DNA from 3 places in the Acidovorax sp. Q11 genome. Region 1 is predicted to be linked to each of the others. Evidence: predicted binding sites of a transcription regulator. Region 1 holds the regulator's gene; each other region holds the start of a gene.

Region 1 (7,390 bases):
GCTCGTCGCCAACGGCAAGACCTATGAGCAGGACGGCGCGCTGTGGCTCAAGTCCACCGACTACGGCGACGACAAGGACCGCGTCATGCGCAAGCAGGACGGCTCCTTCACCTACTTCGTGCCGGATGTGGCGTACCACATCGCCAAGTGGGAGCGTGGCTTCACCAAGGTCGTCAACATCCAGGGCACGGACCACCACGGCACCATCGCCCGCGTGCGTGCCGGGCTGAAGGCGGCCGATGTCGGCATTCCGCAGGGCTACCCCGACTACGTGCTGCACACCATGGTGCGTGTGGTCAAGGGCGGCGAAGAGGTCAAGATCAGCAAGCGCGCGGGCAGCTACGTCACGCTGCGCGATTTGATCGAGTGGACCAGCAAGGACGCGGTGCGCTTCTTCCTGCTCAGCCGCAAGCCCGACACCGAGTACACCTTTGACGTGGACCTGGCCGTGGCGCAGAACAACGACAACCCGGTGTACTACGTGCAGTACGCGCATGCGCGCATCTGCTCGGTGCTGCGCGCCTGGCAGGAGGCGGGCGGTGCTGATGTGGCGTCGCTCAAGGATGTGGACCTGTCGGCCCTGGAAGGCCCCCAGGCCCAGGCACTGATGCTGCAACTGGCCAAATACCCCGAGATGCTGACCGCCGCTGCCGACGGAGAGGCCCCGCACGACGTGACCTTCTACCTGCGCGACCTGGCCGCCAGCTACCACAGCTACTACGATGCCGAGCGCATCCTGGTGGACGACGAAGTGGTGAAGAAAGCTCGCCTGGCGCTCGTCGCCGCCACCGCCCAGGTATTGCACAATGGCTTGGCCGTGCTGGGTGTTTCAGCTCCAGCCAGAATGTAAGCAGTTACTACCAATATGAAAAAGCAACAGACGGGCGGGACCATCATCGGCTTTATCGTCGGTGTCATCGTGGGCCTGGGCGCTGCGCTGGCGGTGGCCGTGTATGTGACCAAGGTGCCGGTGCCTTTTCTGAACAAGGGCGGCGGGCGCACAGCAGACATGGACGCCGCCGAGTCGCAGAAGAACAAGAACTGGGACCCGAACTCGCCGCTGTACGGCAAGAACCCGGCCCGGCCTGCAGCGCCGCCCGTAGCGGCTGCCGCTTCGGCGCCGGCCTCGGCTGCAGCACCTGCGCCTGAGGTGCGGGCTGCTGCGTCGGCCCCCAAGCCCGCTGCCAGCAAGCCCGAGGCCGCCAAGGCCGAAACCAAGCCGGGTGCCGACCCGCTGGGCGACCTGGCCGTGGCCAAAGCCGCCGCCAAGGGCAATGTGGACCCGTTTGACTACTTTGTGCAGGCCGGTGCCTTCCGCACCCAGGCCGATGCCGATGCCCAGCGCGCCAAGCTGGCCATGATGGGCTGGGAAGCCCGCGTGAGCGAGCGTGAGCAAAATGGCCGGGCGGTGTTCCGCGTGCGTGTGGGCCCCTTCACCAAGCGCGACGATGCCGAGCAGCTCAAGGAGAAGCTCGACGGCGCCGGGCTGGAGTCGGCGCTGGTGCGCGTCCAGCGCTGATGCGTCAGACTTCGGGCGCTGAACTTTTTGCGGGGGCATGGCTCCCATCCCCCAGACCTGAACTAGGAGAGTCTTTGCCATGAAACGCCGTGAGTTTTCTTTGTCCGCTGCTTCGGCAGTCGCCGCTTCCGCCCTGACGCTGCCCGTCGCCACCCCCGCGCTGGCCCAGGCCCGCCAGTTCAAGGAGGGCAAGGACTACAAGCGGCTGGACAAGCCCGTGGCGCCCGATGCACCGGCCGGCAAGGTCGATGTGATCGAGTTCTTCTGGTACAGCTGCCCCCACTGCAATGTGTTCGAACCCACGCTGGACGCCTGGGTCAAGGCCGCGCCCAAGGATCTTTTCATCCGCCGCGTGCCTGTGGCCTTCAATGCCAGCTTCGTGCCCCAGCAAAAGCTGTTCTACACCCTGGAAGGCATGGGCAAGCTCGAAGCCCTGCACGCCAAGGTGTTCCGCGCAATCCATGTAGAAAAGGCCAAGCTGGCCAAGGACGACGAGATTTTTGCCTGGGTAGCCCAGCAGGGTGTGGATGCCGCCAAGTTCAAGGAAGTCTACGCATCGTTCACCGTCTCCAACCAGGTCCGCCGCGCCTCGCAGCTGCAGGACGCTTATGGCGTGGAAGGCGTGCCCTCCATGGGCGTGGCGGGCAAGTTCTACACGGACGGCACCATGGCCGGCAACATGCAGAACGTGCTCCAGGTCGTGGAAGCGCTGGTCAAGCAAAAGTAAGCCCCGGGCTGCCCTGGGCACAAGCTCCTTAGCGCCAAAGGCCCTGGATACCCGATGAAGAAAGCCCGCTGATGCGGGCTTTCTTCATGGAGGGCGCGTGGGGATGGCTACAATGAACTGCAAGATTCGTGCCCTATGAACCACCGCCTCCTTCCGACCCTCCTGCTCGCGGCCCTGGCCTGCCTTCATGGCGTGGCCCACGCTGAAAAAGCCGACCGCGCCAAGCCCATGAACATCGAGGCCGACGCGTTGCGCCACGATGAACTCAAGCAGACCAGCGTGTTCTCGGGGCGCGTGGTCATGACCAAGGGCACCATCGTGCTGCGCGGCGCGCGGCTGGATGTGCGCCAGGATGCCGATGGCTACCAGTTTGGTGTGGTCACAGCCGAAGCAGGCAAACGCGCCTTCTTCCGCCAAAAGCGCGACACCTTGCCCGGCGCGCCCGACGAGTACATCGAAGGCGAAAGCGAAGTCATCGAGTACGACGGCAAGGCCGATAACGTGCGTTTCATCACCCGCGCCGAGCTGCGCCGCTACCGGGGCGCTGCGCTCAGCGACGAGATCACGGGTGCCGTGATCGTCTACAACAACCTCACCGACGTGTTCACCGTGGACGGCCAGCGCGCCCCCGCCACCAATGCGGCAGGCGATGCCCCGGCCCCCGGCAACCGCGTGCGCGCGGTGCTGGCGCCCAAGGACCCGCCCGCTGGTGCTGCAGCGCCTGCGCCGGCCGCCCCCGGCGCCGCACCCGTGCTGCGCCCCAGCAACAGCCTTGGCGGCGGCTCCAAGTGAGCGCAGTGCCCGTCCATCCCGGCCCTGACACCCAGGCCGGCAGCCGCCTGGAGGTGCAGCACCTGGCCAAGTCGTACGGCAGCCGCAAGGTCGTCAAGGACGTGTCGCTGGTCGTGCAAAAAGGCGAGGTCGTGGGGCTGCTCGGCCCCAACGGCGCGGGCAAGACCACCTCGTTCTACATGATCGTGGGCCTGGTGCGCAGCGATGCGGGCGACATCCGCATCGACGGCCATTCGGTGGCCCACATGCCCATTCACCGCCGCTCGCGCCTGGGGCTGTCGTATCTGCCGCAGGAAGCCTCGATTTTTCGCAAGCTCACGGTCGAAGAAAACGTGCGCGCCGTGCTGGAGCTGCAGCGTGGCGATGACGGCCAGCCGCTCTCGCGCGACGCCATCGAGGAGCGCCTGACGGCCTTGCTGGAAGAGCTGCGCGTGCAGCACCTGCGCGCCTCGCCCGCGATGGCCCTGTCCGGTGGCGAGCGCCGCCGGGTGGAGATCGCCCGCGCCCTGGCCACACAGCCGCGCTTCATCCTGCTGGACGAGCCCTTTGCCGGCATCGACCCCATCGCCGTGATCGAGATCCAGCGCATCATCGGTTTCCTCAAGGCGCGCGGCATTGGCGTGCTCATCACCGACCACAACGTGCGCGAGACCCTGGGCATCTGCGACCACGCCTTCATCATCAGCGACGGCCGTGTGCTGGCGCAGGGCACGCCGTCCGAGATCGTGGACAACGCCGAAGTGCGCCGGGTGTACCTGGGCGAACATTTCCGCATGTGATGAAGCCTGGCCTGTCGCTGCGCGTCTCGCAGCACCTTGCATTGACCCCCCAGCTGCAGCAGTCCATCCGGCTGCTGCAGTTGTCCACACTCGAACTCTCGCAGGAAGTCGAGCAGATGCTCGACGAGAACCCGTTCCTCGAATGCACGGCCGAAGAGGCGCCGCGCGAGGAGTTTGGCCTGGAAGCCGCCGACACCCCCGCGCAAGCCGACGAATACAGCGCTGAAGATGCTATATTTTCAGGAGCTGCAAGTGCAAGCACAGCGGGCGCAGAGGGCCAAAATGATGCCGAATCGCCAGGCCCTGGCGCCGACGAACCCGACTGGAGCGGCGACGGCACGGTAGAGATGGCGCCCAACGACGCCGAGTGGGGTGGCGACGCCCCGGCCCGCACCCGCAACGATGCGGAGGGCGACGACGCCGACGCCACCGAACTGGCCCGCTCGCACGAATCGCTCACCGCCTTTTTGCACCGCCAGGCCCTGTCGCTGCGCCTGTCCGAGGTGGACTGCGCCGCGCTGCGCTTCCTGATCGAATCCCTGAACGACGACGGTTACCTCGAAGAGCCGCTCGAAGAACTCGCCATCGCACTGGCCGGGCTGGACGACCTGGAGCAGATCGAGGAGCTGGTGCACCGCTTTACCGTGGCGCTGCGCCTGCTGCAAAGCCTGGAGCCCACGGGCGTGGGCGCGCGCAACCTGGCCGAATGCCTCACGCTGCAGCTCAAGGCGCTGGACGCCGACGAAGAGGCCGACCCCGACACCGTGCAGACGGCGCTCACCATCTGCCAGCAGCCGCTGGAGATGCTGGCCCGCCGCGACATCCGCCGCTTGACCCAGCTGTGTGGCGACGGCGAAGAGCGCACCCGCGCCGCCATGGCGCTGATCGCCCGCCTGGAGCCTCGCCCCGGCCGCAAGTTCGTCGATGTAGAGCGCAACATCATCATCCCCGACGTCATCGTGCGCAAAGCTGGTCGCGCCAACGGGCGGGACGGCCAGCACAACTTCATCGTGCAGCTCAACCCCGACGTGATGCCCCGCCTGCGTGTGCACGACATCTACGCCGGCGCGCTGCGCGGCCACAAGGGCGGCGAGGGCCACCAGGGCATGCAGCAGCGGCTGCAGGAGGCGCGCTGGTTCATCAAGAACATCCAGCAGCGCTTTGACACCATCCTGCGCGTTTCGCGCGCCATCGTCGAGCGGCAGAAGAACTTCTTCACCCACGGCGAACTCGCCATGCGCCCCCTGGTGCTGCGCGACATCGCCGACGAACTGGGCCTGCACGAGTCCACCATCAGCCGCGTGACCACGGCCAAGTACATGGCCACGCCCATCGGCACCTACGAGCTGAAGTACTTCTTTGGCTCTGGCCTGGGCACGGAAACCGGTGGCAATGCGTCCAGCACGGCCGTGCGCGCACTGATCAAGCAGTTCGTGTCGGCCGAAAGCCCCACCAAGCCGCTGTCGGACAGCCAGATCGCCGAGATGCTCAAGGAGCAGGGCATTGAATGCGCACGCCGCACGGTGGCCAAATACCGCGAGGCGCTCAAGATTGCGCCCGCCAATTTGCGCAAGGCGCTGTAGCGCTCAACGCGTTGAAGGGCGCGAGGGCTGCTTGAACGCCCGCCGCCAGGTTACTTGCGTGCCATGAACACCGCGTCATACGCCTGGGGTGTGAACCCGGCGATCTTCTGGCCGTTGGTCAGCAAGACCGGCACGCCCCTGGCGCCCAGCTGCTTGAACGCCGCCTTGCCAGAAGGCGTGTCGATGTCCAGCTCCCGATACGCGATGCCTTTGCCCGCCAGATAGGATTTGGCCGCCTTGCAGTAGCCGCACCAGGTCGCCATGTAAAGCACCACATCGCCCCTGGGGGCTGCGGCTGGCGGCGCGTCGGGGGCGGCTGCCGCCTGGGGCGCGGGCGATGCGCCCGGCACCACACTCACCGGCAGGTTCTCCAGCTTCATCGTCTTTTCCACGGCACCTGTCACAGGGGGCTTGTCGCTGTACACGACCCTGCCGTCTGCGCCCACCGATTTGTACAGCGTCTGGGCGCCTGCGCCCCAGGGCGTGGCGGCCAGCACCAGCACGGTCAGCAGGGTCCGATAAAAAGGGCGCATGGGGGGCTCCGGTAAAATCCGCTGCCCGAGAGCATACGAGACAAGGGGCATGGGGCCTGCAAGGTCCTTATGCCACCAACCCGCATTGCGACCCATGGCGTCTTGGCGTGCTGAGCCGCCCCACCACCGGTGGCCCTGCAGGCACCCTGCGGCACACGCCGCGCACCACTCCCCGCGCAGGCTAGTGCTCTCCGCTTCCTTTTTTCCTACCCCTGTCCGCCACCATGGCCCGCATTGTTTTTGACCTCCCCCCGCACTTCGGCTTTGCCACCGAGCTGCAGATCTACATCAGCCACGTGAACCAGGGCGGGCACCTGGACAACGCGCAGCTGCTCAGCCTGGTGTCCGAAGCGCGCGTGCGTTTCTTCCAGTCGCTGGGCTACCCCGAGGCGGATGTGGGCGGCCTGTCCATCGTCGTCGGCGACATCGTGGCGCAGTACAAGTCCGAGGGGTTCCATGGCGAGACCATGCGGGTGGAGATGGCCCCGGCAGACTTCAACCGCTACGGCTTCGACCTCGTGTTCTGCATGACCGAGAAGACCTCCGGCCGCGAAGTGGCACGCGGCAAGATCGGCATCGTCTTCATCGGCAAGGCCGACCGCAAGGTGGCGTTGATCCCCGAATCCATCCGCCAATTGCTGTTAGCCCGCGCAGGTGAGCCCGGTTCCCCCGCAGTGCCCGAGCGCGTATCCTCCCCATCGACATGAACCAACTCCAACTTTTCCTTCCTTGCGCTGCGGGCGTCGAGGGCTTTCTGGCCGACGAGGTGCATGGCATCACTGGCCTCACGGGGCAAGACCTGCTGGTAGGCCGGGGTGGCGTGCTGCTGCGCGCCTCGTGGCGCCAGGCCATGCAGCTCAACCTGCACAGCCGCCTGGCCCAGCGCGTGCTGGTGCAGCTGGCGCACCGCCCGTACCGTTCCGAAAACGACCTCTACGCCATGGCCAGCGATGTGGCCTGGGAGATCTGGTTCACCACGCGCCAGACCTTCAAGGTCGAGGTGACCGCCCAGCACAGCCCGTTGCAGAGCCTCAACTTTGCGGGCCTCAAGGTCAAAGATGCCGTGGCCGATCGCTTCCGCCACAAGAGCGGCGTGCGGCCCGACGTGAACACCCAGTGGCCCGATGTGCGCATCCACCTGCACCTGACCACCGACGAGGCCACGATCTACATCGACACCTCGGGCGAGCCGCTGTTCAAGCGCGGCTGGCGCGAGGACAAGGGCGACGCGCCGCTCAAGGAAACCCTGGCCGCCGCCATGATCGCCGCCAGTGGCTGGGACCCGCATGGCGACAACCCCCAGCCCCTGTACGACCCCTGCTGCGGCAGCGGCACCATCGTGGTCGAGGCCGCACAGATCGCCTGCCGCATCCCGGCGGGCATGTTGCGGCGCTTTGCGTTCGAGAAACTGCTGCCGTTCCAGGCGCATGTCTGGGGTGCTATTAAAAACGAAGCTG
Region 2 (7,390 bases), on a different contig from region 1:
GTTACTGTCGGTGGCATGATGGTTGTTTTTGGGACGGGCAGAAATGTGACCGAAGGCGATAGAACCGACGTGACGGTACAAACGCTGTACTCAATACTGGACAATACACGCTACAAGCTGGATACAGTTGCTGGCCCCAACTTGGGCAAGGTGCTTGTAGATACATCCGCAGTTACGCCAGCAGCTATTGGAACCAACGGGCGAGACACCAAACTTGCAGAACGCGTGTTTAGCGCACCAGTTATTGCCGGACAAGGAAGCAGTAGCAATGCAAGCTTCTGGCGCATGCCCGCTACCCAGACAGCACTGGCTTACTCTCTCGCCGGCACTCAAAAGGGCTGGTATTTTGAGTTGCCGATTGCAGGGGAACGGGTTTTGAGCATGCCCGCATTCTTTGATGGTAGCGACGTCATTGATCTCCTCAGTATTGTTCCTGCATCCGGAGGCAACACAACTGGAGAGACCTGCCAACCCACCTCCGCTCCTGCTCGGGGCTACAGAACGTTTTTGGGTGTTCAGTATGGTTTGAAACCCACGCAGCAAATTCTGGATGCAAATGGTGACGGTCTTTATCAGGCGGCCGCCGCACAGGACAATGACACTAATCGCACGACCACTTCTCCCAAAGGCATCTCCCTGAGAGGAAAAGGGATTATTATCAAAATCGGCGGCGGCAGTGGTGGCAGTGGTGGTGGTGGCGGTCCCGGCCCACTCCCACCCGGTACAGAACCACCACCACTACAGCTAGCCAAGCCAGCATCAACAGTCAATTGGAGGCAACTCCAATAATGATTTTAACGATCTGAAATGGATTGCAAATGAATCAGCAACAAAGAGGCTTCACCCTGATTGAAGTCATGATTGTGGTCGCCATTGTGGCCATTCTCACCGCCATTGCGCTTCCAAGCTACACAGAATATGTGCGGCGCGGGCATCGTGCGGAAGCGCGCGCCGCCTTGCTACAGGCAGCCCAATGGATGGAGCGCGCGGCCACGGCAACCGGCACATACCCAGCGACAGCATCGTTTCCGGCAACACTCACTACGATCAAGTCTGGCCGGTACACGATTGCACTGGCATCGCCACCAGCGAGCGCTGCGTCAGGTACCGCATATACATTGACTGCTACACCAGCTGGCGGGCAGGCGGGAGACCGATGCGGAAGCTACACGCTGACACACACTGGTGTGCGAGGTGCTGCATCTGCAGCGTCGGCGACTTTGATAACTGAATGCTGGAACAAATAGCCGCACGTGCCCTTGCCTCCATCAACTGTTGCCCCATGCATTAGCATCCGCCAATGCAATGCACCGACGAGTTGACGACCATGATGAACAAAGCGCTTGGGCTCTCCGCCCAGGCGTTTTTTGTTTCCAACCCCAATCCGCGCGTTGGCTGCGTGTTGGTGGCGCCGGATGGACGGGAAATAGGCAGCGGTCACACCCAGCAGGCGGGAGGCCCCCATGCGGAAGTCATGGCGCTGCGATCCGCGCAAGAAGCAGGGCACAGCACCCGGGGCGCGACCGCCTACGTGACCTTGGAGCCCTGCGCGCACCAGGGGCGCACGGGCCCCTGCTGCGATGCGTTGGTGGCCGCCGGGATTGGCAAGGTGGTGGCTTCCCTCACAGACCCCAACCCCTTGGTGGCGGGGCAGGGATTTGCCCGGTTGCGTGCGGCGGGGGTGGCGGTAGAAGTCGGCCCCGGGGCCGCTGAGTCCCGCGAACTCAATATCGGTTTCTTCAGCCGCATGGTGCGGGGCACTCCTTGGGTTCGCATGAAGGCTGCGACCTCGCTGGATGGCGCCACTGCTTTGCCCAACGGGACAAGCCAGTGGATCACATCCCCCGCGGCGCGCGCCGATGGCCATGCCTGGCGTGCACGCGCCTGCGCAGTGCTCACTGGCATCGGCACCGTGCTGGACGACAACCCTCGCCTGGATGTGCGCGAAGTGCCCACGCCGCGCCAGCCCCATGTGGTGGTGGTGGACAGCCAGTTGCAGACCCCGCCGGATGCCCGCCTGTTCTCGGCTGGCCGCGCTTGCTACATCTATGCAGCCATCCAGAACGACGAGAAGAAGGCCGCCCTGGAGGCGAGCGGCGCCACCGTGATCTGTTTGCCCAACGCCCAGGGCAAGGTGGACTTGGCCGCAATGCTGCGCGACCTGGCCCGCCGGGGGGTGAACGAGTTGCATGTGGAGGCCGGCCACAAGCTCAATGGCTCTTTGCTGCGCGAAGGGCTTGTCGATGAGATGCTGATCTACATGGCCCCCATGCTGCTGGGCCCTGGACTTGGACTGGCCCAGCTGGGGCCTTTTGAAGCCCTGAGCCAGGGGCTGAAGCTGGATTTCATATCGGTGGAGCAGCTGGGGCCTGACCTGCGCATCGTGGCCCGGGTGCCGGGGCGCGACACCTTCTGACGGGGCCTGCCCTCACCTGCATTTTCTGCATACCGATGCGCTCCGATCAGCAGTCAGCACAGCTGATTCAGTGCGGGTAGCGCTCCGCCCCCCACACACAGCACCCTTGCGTCGCACCGGGGGGATGAGCGCGCACTCATAGCAACCGCTCGCGGCAGGGCGCCCGATGCCAGCCATGCCCTCTGGCGCAGGCGCCGCAGCTCCATGACCTTCCCGGGCAACCACCCCAAGCGGGGACATTGCCATAGAAGAAATCTCCCGACAGCCCCCAGGCACAACACCGGAATACACACAGAGCCTTTCACCACCCCTCCACCCCGCTCCGCCCCATATCAGTGCAATCTTTCGCACCAATATCTGGCACGACTTTTGCTTCAATCTGGTGCAAATCTGTTGCAGACAGCCGCAATGCACCAGAGTCGATCAATCACTAGCGCGAGGATGTTATGGAAGCACTCAAACAGGGCACAGACGCTCTGTTCATTCTGCTCGGGGCGATCATGGTGTTGGCCATGCACGCCGGTTTTGCCTTTCTGGAGCTGGGCACGGTCCGCAAGAAGAACCAGGTGAATGCGCTGGTGAAGATTCTGGTGGACTTCTCGGTGTCCACGGTCGTCTACTTTGTGGTGGGGTACAGCGTGGCCTATGGCACGCATTTCTTCATGGGGGCAGAGGCTCTGGCACAGCAAAGCGGCTACGCGCTGGTCAAGTTCTTCTTTCTGCTCACGTTTGCAGCTGCCATTCCAGCCATCGTGTCCGGGGGGATTGCCGAGCGGGCCAAGTTCTGGCCCCAGCTCATGGCTACGGCGGTGATTGTGGGTTTTGTCTATCCCTTCTTTGAGGGCATTGCCTGGAACCAGCATTTCGGCGTACAGGCCTGGATCAAGGCCGTCACGGGCGAAGAGTTTCATGACTTTGCGGGCTCGGTGGTGGTGCACGCCATGGGCGGCTGGATTGCCCTGCCTGCAGTGATTCTGCTGGGCTCGCGCGCCAACCGTTACCGCAAAGACGGCGCGATCTCGGCCCACCCGCCGTCCAACATCCCCTTTCTGGCGCTGGGCGCCTGGGTGCTGGTGGTGGGCTGGTTTGGCTTCAACGTGATGAGCGCCCAGACCCTGGACAAGATCTCGGGCCTGGTGGCGGTCAACTCGCTCATGGCCATGGTGGGCGGCACGCTGGCTGCGCTGGTGCTGGGCAAGAACGACCCGGGCTTTGTGCACAACGGCCCGCTGGCCGGGCTGGTGGCCGTGTGTGCGGGCTCGGACCTGATGCATCCCCTGGGGGCGCTGGTGGTGGGCGCGGTGGCGGGCGCCATCTTTGTGCTGATGTTCACACTCACCCAGAACAAGTGGAAGATTGACGACGTGCTGGGCGTCTGGCCGCTGCACGGCCTGTGTGGCACCTGGGGCGGGTTGGCGGCGGGCATCTTCGGCAGCAAGGCGCTGGGGGGCCTGGGCGGCGTGAGCCTGTCGGCCCAGCTGATTGGCACGGGCCTTGGGGTGGCCTGGGCACTGCTGGGGGGCTTCATCGTCTATGGCCTGCTCAAACACACGGTGGGCCTGCGGCTTACGCAGGAAGAAGAGTTCGACGGGGCCGACCTCTCCATCCACAAGATCAGCGCCACGCCCGACCGCGAAGTAAGCTGGTAAACCCACAGCGCCGAGCCTGGCCGGGCGTGGTCAGGCCCGGGGTTCGGTGCATCGATGGGGCGAAAATGGCGGCCCCGTCCGACAGGCTCGGGCCAGGCAGCGGGATACACCTTGGAGCAACGCCCCGGCGGCTCCAAGGTCACAATCCCCCATCGCGCCATGCCCCACCAGCCTTCCTTCCTCCCCCTGCTGACATCCCTGGCCCACTACAGTCGGCGGGCCCTTGCCCTGCTGGTCACCGTGGCCCTGATGGGCTGTACGGGCTTGCCCAAGGATGTGGAGCGGCCCATCTCCACCGCCCTGCAAAACCCCGGCGACACCACACTGGGCCAATGGGTAGAGGCCCGCCGCACAGCGCAGAAGGCGCGCCACCCCTCGGGGTTCGTGCTGCTCAGCGGCCCCCAGGCGGCCTATAGCAGCCGCCTGGCGCTGGTCGATGCCGCCCAGAAAACACTGGACCTGCAGTACTACGCCATCCACGCCGACGCCAGCAGCGAGCGCCTGCTGCTCAGCGTGGCGGCCGCCGCCCGGCGTGGCGTGCGCGTGCGGCTGCTGCTGGACGACTTTCACAGCACCGGGCGCGATGCGCTGGTGATGCGCCTGGCCTTTGTGCCCAATGTCGAGATGCGCATGTTCAACCCGCTCAGCGGCGCGCGCGGCTCGCCCGTGGGCCGCATGTTCAGCCTGCTGGGCGACTTCTCCAGGGTGCAGCAGCGCATGCACAACAAGCTCTTCATTGCCGACAACGCTGTGGGCGTGACAGGGGGACGCAACCTGGGGGACGCCTATTTCGGCAACTCGGATTCCGGCAATTTTGTGGACCTGGACGTGCTGGCCGCAGGGAGCATCGTGCAGGACCTGTCGCGCAGTTTTGACAGCTACTGGAACAACGAGCGCGCCTACCCCGTGCAATCGCTCATCACGCGCGAGGAGCTGGACCGCTTGCGCGACAGCATCCGCGCCGCCGAGGCCACGCAGCAAGAGCGTGTGGAAAGCGCCAGCGCCGCCGCAGCAGCCCCCGCCCCCGCCGGGCGCGGCACTCCCGGCACGCGGCGCGCGCGCATCTGGAACCAGGAGCCCATGGACCTGCAGCAGATGCCGTTTGTCTGGGCGCCCGCCGCCGTGCTGGTGGACCGACCCGCCAAGATCCCGCCCGATGGCACCTCCACAGCCACCCTGCCCGACCAGAACCCGCCCCGGCCCAGCCCCGCCACCATCGCAGCACTGGTCCGGCCCCGGGCCTCGGCCACCGCAGCGACAACGGCGACCGCCCCATCGGCGGATGCCGTCGCCGGCACACCGCAAGCGGCCCAGGCCGCAGCGTTGCCAGCCGCGCCCGCCAATCCCCCCCTGAGCAATGGCAACGGCAACCCACCTGCCCCCTCTCCAGACAGCGAAACCAGCGAAGCCCAGACCGACACCGTGGTGGACGGCCTGCTGCAGCTCATGGGCCAGGCGCGGCGCGAGCTGCTGATCATCTCGCCCTACTTTGTGCCCGGGCCCGACATGGAGCGTGCCTTCGCGGCCGCACGGGCACGAGGCGTGCGCGTGCGGGTGCTCACCAACTCGCTGGCCTCCAACGATGCGCCCATTGCCCACGCGGGCTACGCACGCCACCGGCCCACGCTGCTGGCCATGGGGGTGGAGCTGTACGAGATGCGCAGCGAGCTCACCGGGGTGCTGCGCGGGGCCTTCGGTGGCACCGGCAGCATGGGCGCCACCGGGGCCGGTGGCAGCTCGCGCGCCATGCTGCACTCCAAGCTGATGATCGTGGACGGACGCCTGCTGGTCATCGGCTCGATGAACCTGGACATGCGCTCGCAGCGGCAGAACACCGAGGTGGCGCTGCTGATACGCAGCGGCGAGCTGTCGCGCCGGGCCACGGCACAGATCGACACCGCCCTGCAAGACGCGGCATGGCAGGTGCAGCAGACGGACCAGGGCCTGGTGTGGCGCGCCCCCCAGGGCAGCGGCCTGCCCGATGCCACCACCGAACCCGACGCCAGTCTGCCCCTGCGCCTGATGCTGCAACTACTGGGCCCCCTGGCGCCCGACCACCTGCTGTAAGCCAGCAGCCCAGGGGCCCAGCCGTCTGGGGCAGATCAGGCGCTGTTTCGCGCTTCGGCCTGTTGCGCCGCCACCCAGGCGGTGATGGCGCGCTGGTCCGTCATCGTGCGCACATGCTGGTAGGCCACTTCGGCCTCCACAAACCGCCTGCGCAGCAGGTTGAGCCACTGCTTGAGGCGCCCCGCGCGCTGGCGGGGTTCCAGGTCGTCGCACACCAGTTGCCAGAAGGCCGCGAGGTGGGGGATCAAATCGGCCCAGACCACCGGGTCCGCATCCGGCTGCCCGGCGTCGAATGCACGGATGGCGCGGGCCAGGCCGGGGTCGGCCACCATGCCGCGCCCCAGCATGAGGGCATCGCAGCCCGAGACCTCGCGGCAGCGCTGCGCGTCGGCCACCGTCCAGATCTCGCCATTGGCCACCACCGGGATGGCAACGGCCGCGCGGATGACCGGGATGTGCTCCCAGTACGCAGGCGGGCGGTAGCCATCGGCCTTGGTGCGGGCATGCACCACCAGCTCGGCCGCGCCCCCGGCCTGCATGGCCTGGGCACATTCGCGCATCAACCCCGTGTCGTTGAAGCCCAGGCGCATCTTGGCAGACACTGGCAGGTGCGCGGGCACGGCACGGCGCACGGCGGCCACCACGGTGGCAATGCGCTCGGGCTCCTGCAGCAGCGCGGCCCCGCCGCCATGGCGGTTGACCACCTTGGCCGGGCAGCCAAAGTTCAGGTCGATGCCCTCGGGCCCCAGCGCAGCCAGGCGTGCGGCGTTCTCGGCCATGCTGACCGGGTCGGAGCCCAGCAGCTGCGCGCGCACGGGCACACCCGCCAGCGTGCGACTGCCGTTGCGCAGTTCAGGCAGGTAGCGCAGGAACACCTTGTCGGGCAGCAACGTGCCGGTGATGCGGATGAACTCCGACACACAGCGGTCCACCCCGCCCACGCGCGTGAGCACGTCGCGCAGCACAAAATCCAGAAGCCCCTCCATAGGGGCAAGCAGCAGGGTCATCGCAGTGGGGGCTGTGCAAGGCCGGGCATACACGCCGCAGCCTCAAAAATATGAATAAAAACAGGCCTTTGCGCCTTATAGGCATGCCTTTATAGCTATCAAAAAATGAGCAAACCCCATTCCATGGCCAGGTGAACCGGGGCCAAGCCCCCGGATTGTGCGGCAAAGGGTCATCACGGCGTCATGGCGGGCGGCTGCAATGGCGGGCATTCGTGCCTGAACGGAGCCCCACATGCTGCTGCAAAAAACCG
Region 3 (7,390 bases), on a different contig from region 1:
CGCTGTGGGCGGCGGTTATGTGGGCCACAAGGTGGAAGAGCGCACGCGCACCACCACCGTGTACCAGGTCGCCGTGCGCATGGAGGATGGCTCGCTGCGCCACTTCCAGCGCGCAGAACCCACCGCTGTAGGCACGCCCGTGGTGCTGCAGGGCAAGGGCTTCCGCGTGGACCAGGGCGGCTCGGCCCGTGCTGCAGACCCCTATGCGCAGCCACAGCCCCAGCCGGGCACTGTGCGGGTGTCGGACACCTACTGAGCCAGGTAGGGAAAAAGCAAAGCCCGCTTTCGCGGGCTTTGCTTTTTGTGTGCGGCGCGGGCTACAGCACCACAGGGATTTCAGTGGCAGGCGGCGTATTGCGGCTGCGGCCACAGCGCACCAGGCCGTCGATCATCACCATGCCAATGCCCGGGATGTCGCCCAGCTGCACGCTCTCCAGCAGCGTGGCACCGGCGGTGTGCTGGGCACGGTCCATGAAAACGAAATCCGCCGCGCGACCCACCTCGATCAGGCCGCAGTTCAGGTTACGGATGCGCGCCGTATTGCCCGTGGCAAAGCAGAACACCAGTTCGGCGGGGATGTCGGCAAAGCTCGATATCAGCGCAATCATGCGCAGCATGCCCAGGGGTTGCACGCCCGAGCCGGCCGGGCCGTCGGTGCCCAGGATCACGCGGTGCGGGCACTTGAGTTCAATGGCCGCGCGCGCGGCATGGATGGCGATCTTCTCGTTGCCGTTGTGCACCAGCTCGATGGCGCGGGACGACTTCTCGCACAGCTCGCAGACATGCTTCCAGGGCAGGGAGGTGTGGCCGCCGTTGATGTGGCCGATCACGTCGGCGTCGGCCTCCAGCACCACGTCCTTGTCGATCAGGCCGGAGCCCGGGATGGACGGGCCGCCCGTGTGGATGGTGCTCTGGATGCCGTGCTTGCGCGCCCAGGCCACCATCTGCTGGGCCTCGTAGCCCGCCTTGACGGAGCCCAGGCCCACTTCGCCCAGCAGCGTCACGCCCGCGTCGGCCAGGTCCTTGAAGTCCTGCTCGGTCATGCCTTTCTCGATGACCGGGGCGCCTGCAATCACCTTCACGCCACCGGGGCGGAAGTTGTCGAACGAGCGCTGCGCGGTGATGGCCAGGGCCTTGAGGCCCACAATGTCCTTGGGTCGGCCGGGCAGGTGCACTTCACCGGCCGAGACCATGGTGGTCACGCCGCCGTTCATGGTCGAGTCGATCCAGCCGATCTGGTTCTGGCGCGGCGTCCAGTCGCCAAAGACCGGGTGCACGTGGCTATCGATCAGGCCCGGCGCCACGCAGGTCTGGCGCGCGTCGATCACGGTGTTGGCGTGGTCGGTGTCGCAGTCCTTGTAGCGGCCCACGGCCACGATGAGGCCGTCATTCACCACGATGGTGTCGGCGTCGAGGATGGGGCGGTCCAGGTCGCCCGACAACAAAAGACCGATGTTCTGGATGACGACCTTGCCCGATTTGCCGCTTGCTGCTGCTTCTGCCATGGATTCTCCTCGTGGGGTGGTGGGCGGGGCACCACGCGGCACCCCGCAGGGAAAAATCTCTTGTTGAATCAGGTCGCTGCGACCCTGCCCCTGGGCAGGCTGGGGCCGGGTGCCACGGTGCGCAGCACGCTGTCGATGACAAAGGACTCCCAGTGCGCCAGCGCCCCGGCCGTCTCCAGGTCTTCGCCCAGAAAAGCTGAGAGCGTGTGCCGGTTGGACATGTAGAAGTAGCCCGTGGCGGCGATCAGCAGGTACACATCGCGCGCCGACACGTCCTTGCGGAACAGGCCCTGCGCCTGGCCGCTTTCGAGCACGCGGCGGATCACCTCGATGGCGGGCGACGAGTATTCGCGGGCCCGCATCGACTTGGAGATGTGCTTGCCCTTGTGCAGGTTCTCGGTGTTGAGCAGCGTGATGAACTCGGGGTTCTTGCGGTAGTAGCCCACCACAAAGCGGATCACCGCCTGCAGCGCCTCCACCGGCTTGGCGGTGTCCAGGTCCAGTTTGGATTCCGCATCGTTCATGCGCCGGTAGGTTTCCTCCAGCACCTCGATGAACAGGCCTTCCTTGCTGCCGAAGTAGTAGTAGATCATCCGGTCGAAGGACTTGGCCGCCTTGGAGATCTTCTCCACGCTGCCGCCTTCGTAGCCATAGCGGGCGAACACCTTGGTCGCCGCCTTCAGGATGTTGTCGCGCGTGGTCTGTGCGGCCTGCTCGCGCACGCCCGTCTTGCGGGCAGAGGCTGCGCGGGGGGACGCGGTCCGGGTCTTGGTGGGGGTGGCAGACATGGCGGGTCCTGGTGGATGAGGCGGGCCCCCAGGGCGGGGCCGCCGGGGATCACTGCTCTGCGAACGCGCGTTCGATCACGAAGTCACCCGGCTTCGTGGTGTTGCCTTCCTTGAAGCCGCGCTCTTCCATCATGTGCTTCAGGTCGCGCAGCATCTCGGGGCTGCCGCAGATCATCACGCGGTCTTCCGCAGGGTTCAGCGCGGGCAGGCCCAGGTCGCGCGCCAGCTGGCCGTTTTCGATCACGGTGGTCACGCGGCCCTGGTTCTTGAAGGGCTCGCGCGTCACGGTGGGGTAGTACTTGAGCTGCTTGCTCACGATCTCGCCCAGGAACTCGTGCTTTGGCAGCTCCTCGGTGATGTAGTCGTGGTAGGCCAGTTCCTTCACCTCGCGCACGCCGTGCACCAGGATGACTTCCTCGAACTTTTCGTAGGTCTCGGGGTCGCGCATCAGGCTCAGGAACGGGGCCACGCCCGTGCCGGTGGAGAGCATGTACAGGCGCTTGGCGGGCAGCAGGTAGTCGATCAGCAGCGTGCCCGTGGGCTTCTTGCCCACCACGATGGTGTCGCCCACCTGGATGTGCTGCAGGCGCGAGGTCAGCGGGCCGTCGGGCACCTTGATCGACAGAAATTCGAGGTGTTCTTCGTAGTTGGCGCTGGCAATGCTGTAGGCGCGCAGCAGCGGTTTGCCGTTCTCGCCACGCAGGCCGATCATCGTGAAATGGCCATTGGAGAAGCGTAGCGCGGTGTCGCGCGTGGTGGTGAAGGAGAAAAGGCGGTCCGTCCAGTGGTGGACGGACAGGACGCGTTCTTCAAGAAAGGCGCTCATGGTGCGTTAGATGGAAAAGTTGGAAACAAATAAGAAATCTGGCTGAAGCTGGCTCAAATTCAGGGCCACAAGCGCTCTACAGCGCAATGTTCAGGCCTGAAAGCTTGTGGCTCACAACCCTCCATTGTTCCGCATCTGGCAAAGCCGCTTTTCTTTTGGTGATTGTGGGCAGCGTGGGCGCCAGCTTTTTGTTGAACTGCAGAAAGATTTCCATGCCTTCGGGCAGGTCGTCTTTTGCATAGATGGCGTTGGCCGGGCACTCCGGAATGCACACCGCGCAGTCGATGCATTCGTCCGGGTCAATGACCAGGTATTCCGGCCCTTCCTTGAAGCAATCGACAGGGCACACATCGACGCAGTCGGTGTACTTGCACCGAATGCAGGCGTCTGTCACAACGTGCGTCATTTTGGGGCTCCTCATGCACCATTTTTGGGGGCGCAAAAACACCATTGCAGAGTCTGGTTGATTCCGCTACATTGACATCGAATGTAGTGTTCACAACATTTAAGTTAAGTGAATGCTACACAAAATGCAATGCGCGTACAAGCACTTGCCACAATGCAATGAATGGGCCGCCACGATGACTGAACACACCAAGACCGACGGGCTACCTGGCATGGATGCGCCAGATCTGCCGCAGGTGCTCGAGCGCGCCCGGCCTCGCAACGAGCGCATGAACGCTGCCAAGGTCGAGTGCAATGCGTGCCCGGTGCTGTGCCAGATTTCCGAAGGCCGCGCAGGTGCTTGCGACCGCTACGCCAACCAGGCGGGTGTGCTCTTACGGCTGGACCCGGTGGTGCTGTTGCGCAAGACGCTGGAGGCGGGCGAGGCCACACTGGTGCCGTTTGCGGGCCGCGCCACGGCTGCACAAGACGCTGAGACCGCAGTGGCTTCAGAACCCGCATGGAACGGCGACCTGCTGCTGTCTGAAGAGGTGTTCGTGACGGGCGTGGGCTCGTCCACCACCTACCCAGACTACAAGCCGGCGCCCTTCATCGTGGGCTCCCAGACGGATGGCGTGGACATGGTCACCGTGGTCACCGAGGGCATCTTCAGCTACTGCAGCTTCAAGGTGAAGATCGACACCGACCGCTTCCTCGGCTCCGAGCAGGCCAACGTGCGCTGCAAGGGCGAGGTGGTGGGCCATGTGACCACGGCGGAATACGGCTCGCAGATGCTGTCGCTGGGCGGCGTACACCACCTCACGGGTGGCACCAAGAAGGAAGGCCGCATCACCGCCGAGATGATGCAGCTGCTGGGCAACAAGCAGGCCGTGGAGTTCACCATCGACGGCGGCTCGCAGCTCGTGATCCAGGCCGGGCGTGCGCCCATCGTCAACGGTGTGGCTGAGCAGCGCATGCGCGTGGGCTGCGGCTCGGCGGCCATTGGCATCTTTGCGCGCCAGTTCTTCGGCCATGCGGACGAGGTGGTGGTGGTGGACGACCACATCACCGGCGTGCTCACCGAGCACCAGGCGGGCCGTTGCCTGGACATGAAGCCCTCGGGCATCCAGATGCGCGGGCGCAAGTCCACACCGGGCCGTTACTTTCAGGTAGCCAACCCGGGCATCGGCTGGGGCGGCACCGACATTGCCGACCCGCTGTCCATCATCGAGGGCTGGGACGAATCCGTGGCCTGGCCGGGGCTGCGCTTGTTGATGACCTCCACCACCGGGGAGCATGCCTCCTGGTACGTGCTGGACGAGCAACTCCATCCGGTCGAGGCCGAGATGCCTGCCGAGGTGCGCCGTATCGTGGACCGCATCGGCGAAAACTGCGAGCCCTCGCTGGCGTCTGTGCTGTTCCTCGGCGGAGCCGGCGGTAGCCTGCGCGCAGGGGTTACCGAGAACCCGGTGCTGCTCACGCGCTCCATCAAGAATGCGCTGGTCAACGTGACCTGTGGCGGTGCCCCCGCCTATGTATGGCCGGGCGGCGGTATCACCGTGATGGCCGACGTGCTGCGCATGCCGGACAACAGCTTTGGCACTGTGCCCACGCCCGCCATCGTGGCGCCCATCGAGTTCAGCATGCGCCGTGCGGACTACGAAGCGCTGGGTGGCCACACCGAACAGATCCGCAGCCTGCGCGAAGTGCTGGAGCGCGGTGCGTGGCACAACGATGGTGCACCGCAGGCGCGCGTGTGGCAGACCTTGCCCGCCGCCAATCCGTGGCCGCTGGGTCGCCCACCTCTGCTGGGTTGATATGAAACACCCCCTGAGTCGCTTCGCGCCTTCCCCCTCCAGGGGGACGATACCCTCGCTGCGGGGCGGCCCTTGCTCGGCGTCTCTGGCGTGGGCCGCGCCGGTGTTTACGGCTGCGGGCGGTGCGCCCTGCGGTGAGTACTGAAACGCACATGCAAGCCGCTCGCAAGCTCCTGTCCGATGGCCGCTGGCATTTCCAGCATGGTCCGATGGACCTCATCCTCCAGGCCGAAGGGGTGCGCGACGCCGTGGCCCAGGCGCACGAACGCGCGTGGCAACGTTTTGAAGGGCTGCTGCAGGAGTTGGTGAATGAACTCCCCGGCCTGCGGGCGCCGGTGGGTGAGCGCTGCACGTTGCAGGGCGTGGTGGCGCGTCGCATGTGGGCCGCCTGCAGTCCCTACCGCGCAGGCTTCATCACGCCGATGGCGGCGGTGGCGGGTGCAGTGGCGCAGGAGATTCTGGCGTGCTACGAGCAGCCGGGCATAGACCGCGCCTGGGTCAACAACGGCGGCGACATTGCGCTGCACTTGGCGCCCAGCCAGTCGGTCACGGTGGGGGTGTACGCTGACATCGCCGCACTGAATGCTGCACAGTTGCGCAACGGTTTGGTGCTGGATGGGCAGATCCGCATCGACAGCGCCATGCCGGTGCGCGGTGTGGCCACCAGCGGCTGGCGCGGGCGCAGCCAGTCGCTGGGCATTGCCGACAGCGTGACGGTGCTGACGCGTACGGCGGCGCAGGCCGATGCGGCGGCAACCATCGTGGCCAACGCGGTGGATGTGGCCGATGCGCGGATTGTTCGCAGGCCCGCGTGGCAGGTGCGGGACGACAGTGACCTGGGTGCCATTCCTGTCACCGTGGATGTCCCTGCCTTGCCCAAGGAGCTGGTGGCCCGGGCATTGCACCAGGGGCTGCAAAAAGCGCAAGAATTGCAGTCCAGCGGCTTGCTGTGGTTTGCGCTGCTGGCGTGCCAGGGGCGGTTGGTGGCGACCTCGGCGCCCCAGGCGCTGGCGGATGCGGTATGGCCCCGGTATCCGGCGGTGGAATCGGAAGTTGGTTCAGTATTTGCTTAACGAAATGCACAGGTCTCCAGAATGATCCAGATACGACGCGTTTTCACCCATCTTGAGGAAATCCGGCACGAATTCGGGCCGGTGGCCGATGTGCCGCTGCTGCGTGGTGCCATCGGCGCGGTGCTGACCAACCCCTTTGCGGGGCGGTACGAGCCCGACATCCTCCCCATGATGGACGCGCTGCAGGACGTGGGGCTGGACATGGCCCAGCGCCTTCTGAAGGCCATGGCGGTGCCTGCCGAGCGCATCGAGACCTATGGCAAAGGCGCCATCGTGGGCGCGGCCGGTGAGCTGGAACACGGCGCGCTGTGGCATGTGCCCGGCGGCTACGCCATGCGCGAACTGCTGGGCTGGTATGGCGACCGCAACGCCTACGCCAAGGGCCAGGCCGAAGAGAAGACCGGGCAGCCCGCGAATGCGCTGTCCATCGTGCCCTCCACCAAGAAAGTGGGCGGCCCCGGTGCAGCGCTGGATGTGCCGCTCACCCACATCAACGCCAGCTACGTACGCAGCCATTTCGACGCGATCGAAGTGCGTGTTCCGGGCGCGCCATCCGCTGATGAGATCGTGTTCATACTTGCCATGACCACGGGCCCGCGCATCCACGCCCGCGTCGGAGGGCTCAAGGCGGCAGATATCAGCCAGTGGAACGGCCTGCGCTGAGCCGCCCGCCGACCCGCACACCATCGAACAAGACAAGATCCCAAGGAGCCAAAAAATGCCAGCCAAGATTCGAAAGATCATCGTCCAGACCGACGAGGTCCGCGTGGAAATGGGGCGTGACGTTCAGCCCCCGGTGCGCAAGGCGCTGGCCATGGCCGTGATCGAGAACCCCTTTGCCGGACGCTATGTGGAAAACCTCGACGAACTCATCGCCATCGGTGAGGAGCTGGGAGGCCTTCTGGGCGCCCGCTGCGTGCAGGCCCTGGGCATTGCCCCGGGCGATGCGCACAGCTACGGCAAGGCCGCCATCGTGGGCGAGGCGGGCGAGCTGGAG

The links. Region 1 encodes sigma-54, which starts transcription at its own class of promoters, with help from an activator protein. Its sites were predicted from a motif close to TGGCANGNAANCTGCTTT; they were not measured.
Region 2: a site for sigma-54 is predicted at 2,775-2,792, ahead of ACYZGB_RS06490 (ammonium transporter). Genes of this name have one in related genera too.
Region 3: a site for sigma-54 is predicted at 3,639-3,656, ahead of ACYZGB_RS14615 (6-hydroxynicotinate reductase). Genes of this name have one in related genera too.

What each region holds. Positions count from the first base shown of each region.
Region 1 is NZ_JBUDZG010000007.1:173,437-180,826, reverse strand. It holds gene argS (arginine--tRNA ligase) at 1-850, shown strand, start outside; gene ACYZGB_RS08870 (SPOR domain-containing protein) at 866-1,519, shown strand; gene ACYZGB_RS08865 (thiol:disulfide interchange protein DsbA/DsbL) at 1,599-2,246, shown strand; gene lptA (lipopolysaccharide transport periplasmic protein LptA) at 2,382-3,038, shown strand; gene lptB (LPS export ABC transporter ATP-binding protein) at 3,035-3,817, shown strand; gene ACYZGB_RS08850 (RNA polymerase factor sigma-54) at 3,817-5,400, shown strand; gene ACYZGB_RS08845 (glutaredoxin domain-containing protein) at 5,451-5,933, opposite strand; gene ACYZGB_RS08840 (acyl-CoA thioesterase) at 6,158-6,640, shown strand; gene ACYZGB_RS08835 (THUMP domain-containing class I SAM-dependent RNA methyltransferase) at 6,637-7,390, shown strand, end outside.
Region 2 is NZ_JBUDZG010000005.1:113,251-120,640, forward strand. It holds gene ACYZGB_RS06475 (PilC/PilY family type IV pilus protein) at 1-789, shown strand, start outside; gene ACYZGB_RS06480 (type IV pilin protein) at 819-1,247, shown strand; gene ribD (bifunctional diaminohydroxyphosphoribosylaminopyrimidine deaminase/5-amino-6-(5-phosphoribosylamino)uracil reductase RibD) at 1,301-2,416, shown strand; gene ACYZGB_RS06490 (ammonium transporter) at 2,863-4,065, shown strand; gene ACYZGB_RS06495 (phospholipase D family protein) at 4,225-6,132, shown strand; gene ACYZGB_RS06500 (tRNA dihydrouridine synthase) at 6,168-7,139, opposite strand; gene ACYZGB_RS06505 (hypothetical protein) at 7,372-7,390, shown strand, end outside.
Region 3 is NZ_JBUDZG010000017.1:86,924-94,313, reverse strand. It holds gene ACYZGB_RS14640 (outer membrane lipoprotein) at 1-256, shown strand, start outside; gene ACYZGB_RS14635 (amidohydrolase family protein) at 318-1,505, opposite strand; gene ACYZGB_RS14630 (TetR/AcrR family transcriptional regulator) at 1,574-2,293, opposite strand; gene ACYZGB_RS14625 (ferredoxin--NADP reductase) at 2,343-3,119, opposite strand; gene fdxA (ferredoxin FdxA) at 3,196-3,525, opposite strand; gene ACYZGB_RS14615 (6-hydroxynicotinate reductase) at 3,701-5,320, shown strand; gene ACYZGB_RS14610 (UPF0280 family protein) at 5,473-6,393, shown strand; gene ACYZGB_RS14605 (amino acid synthesis family protein) at 6,415-7,056, shown strand; gene ACYZGB_RS14600 (amino acid synthesis family protein) at 7,112-7,390, shown strand, end outside.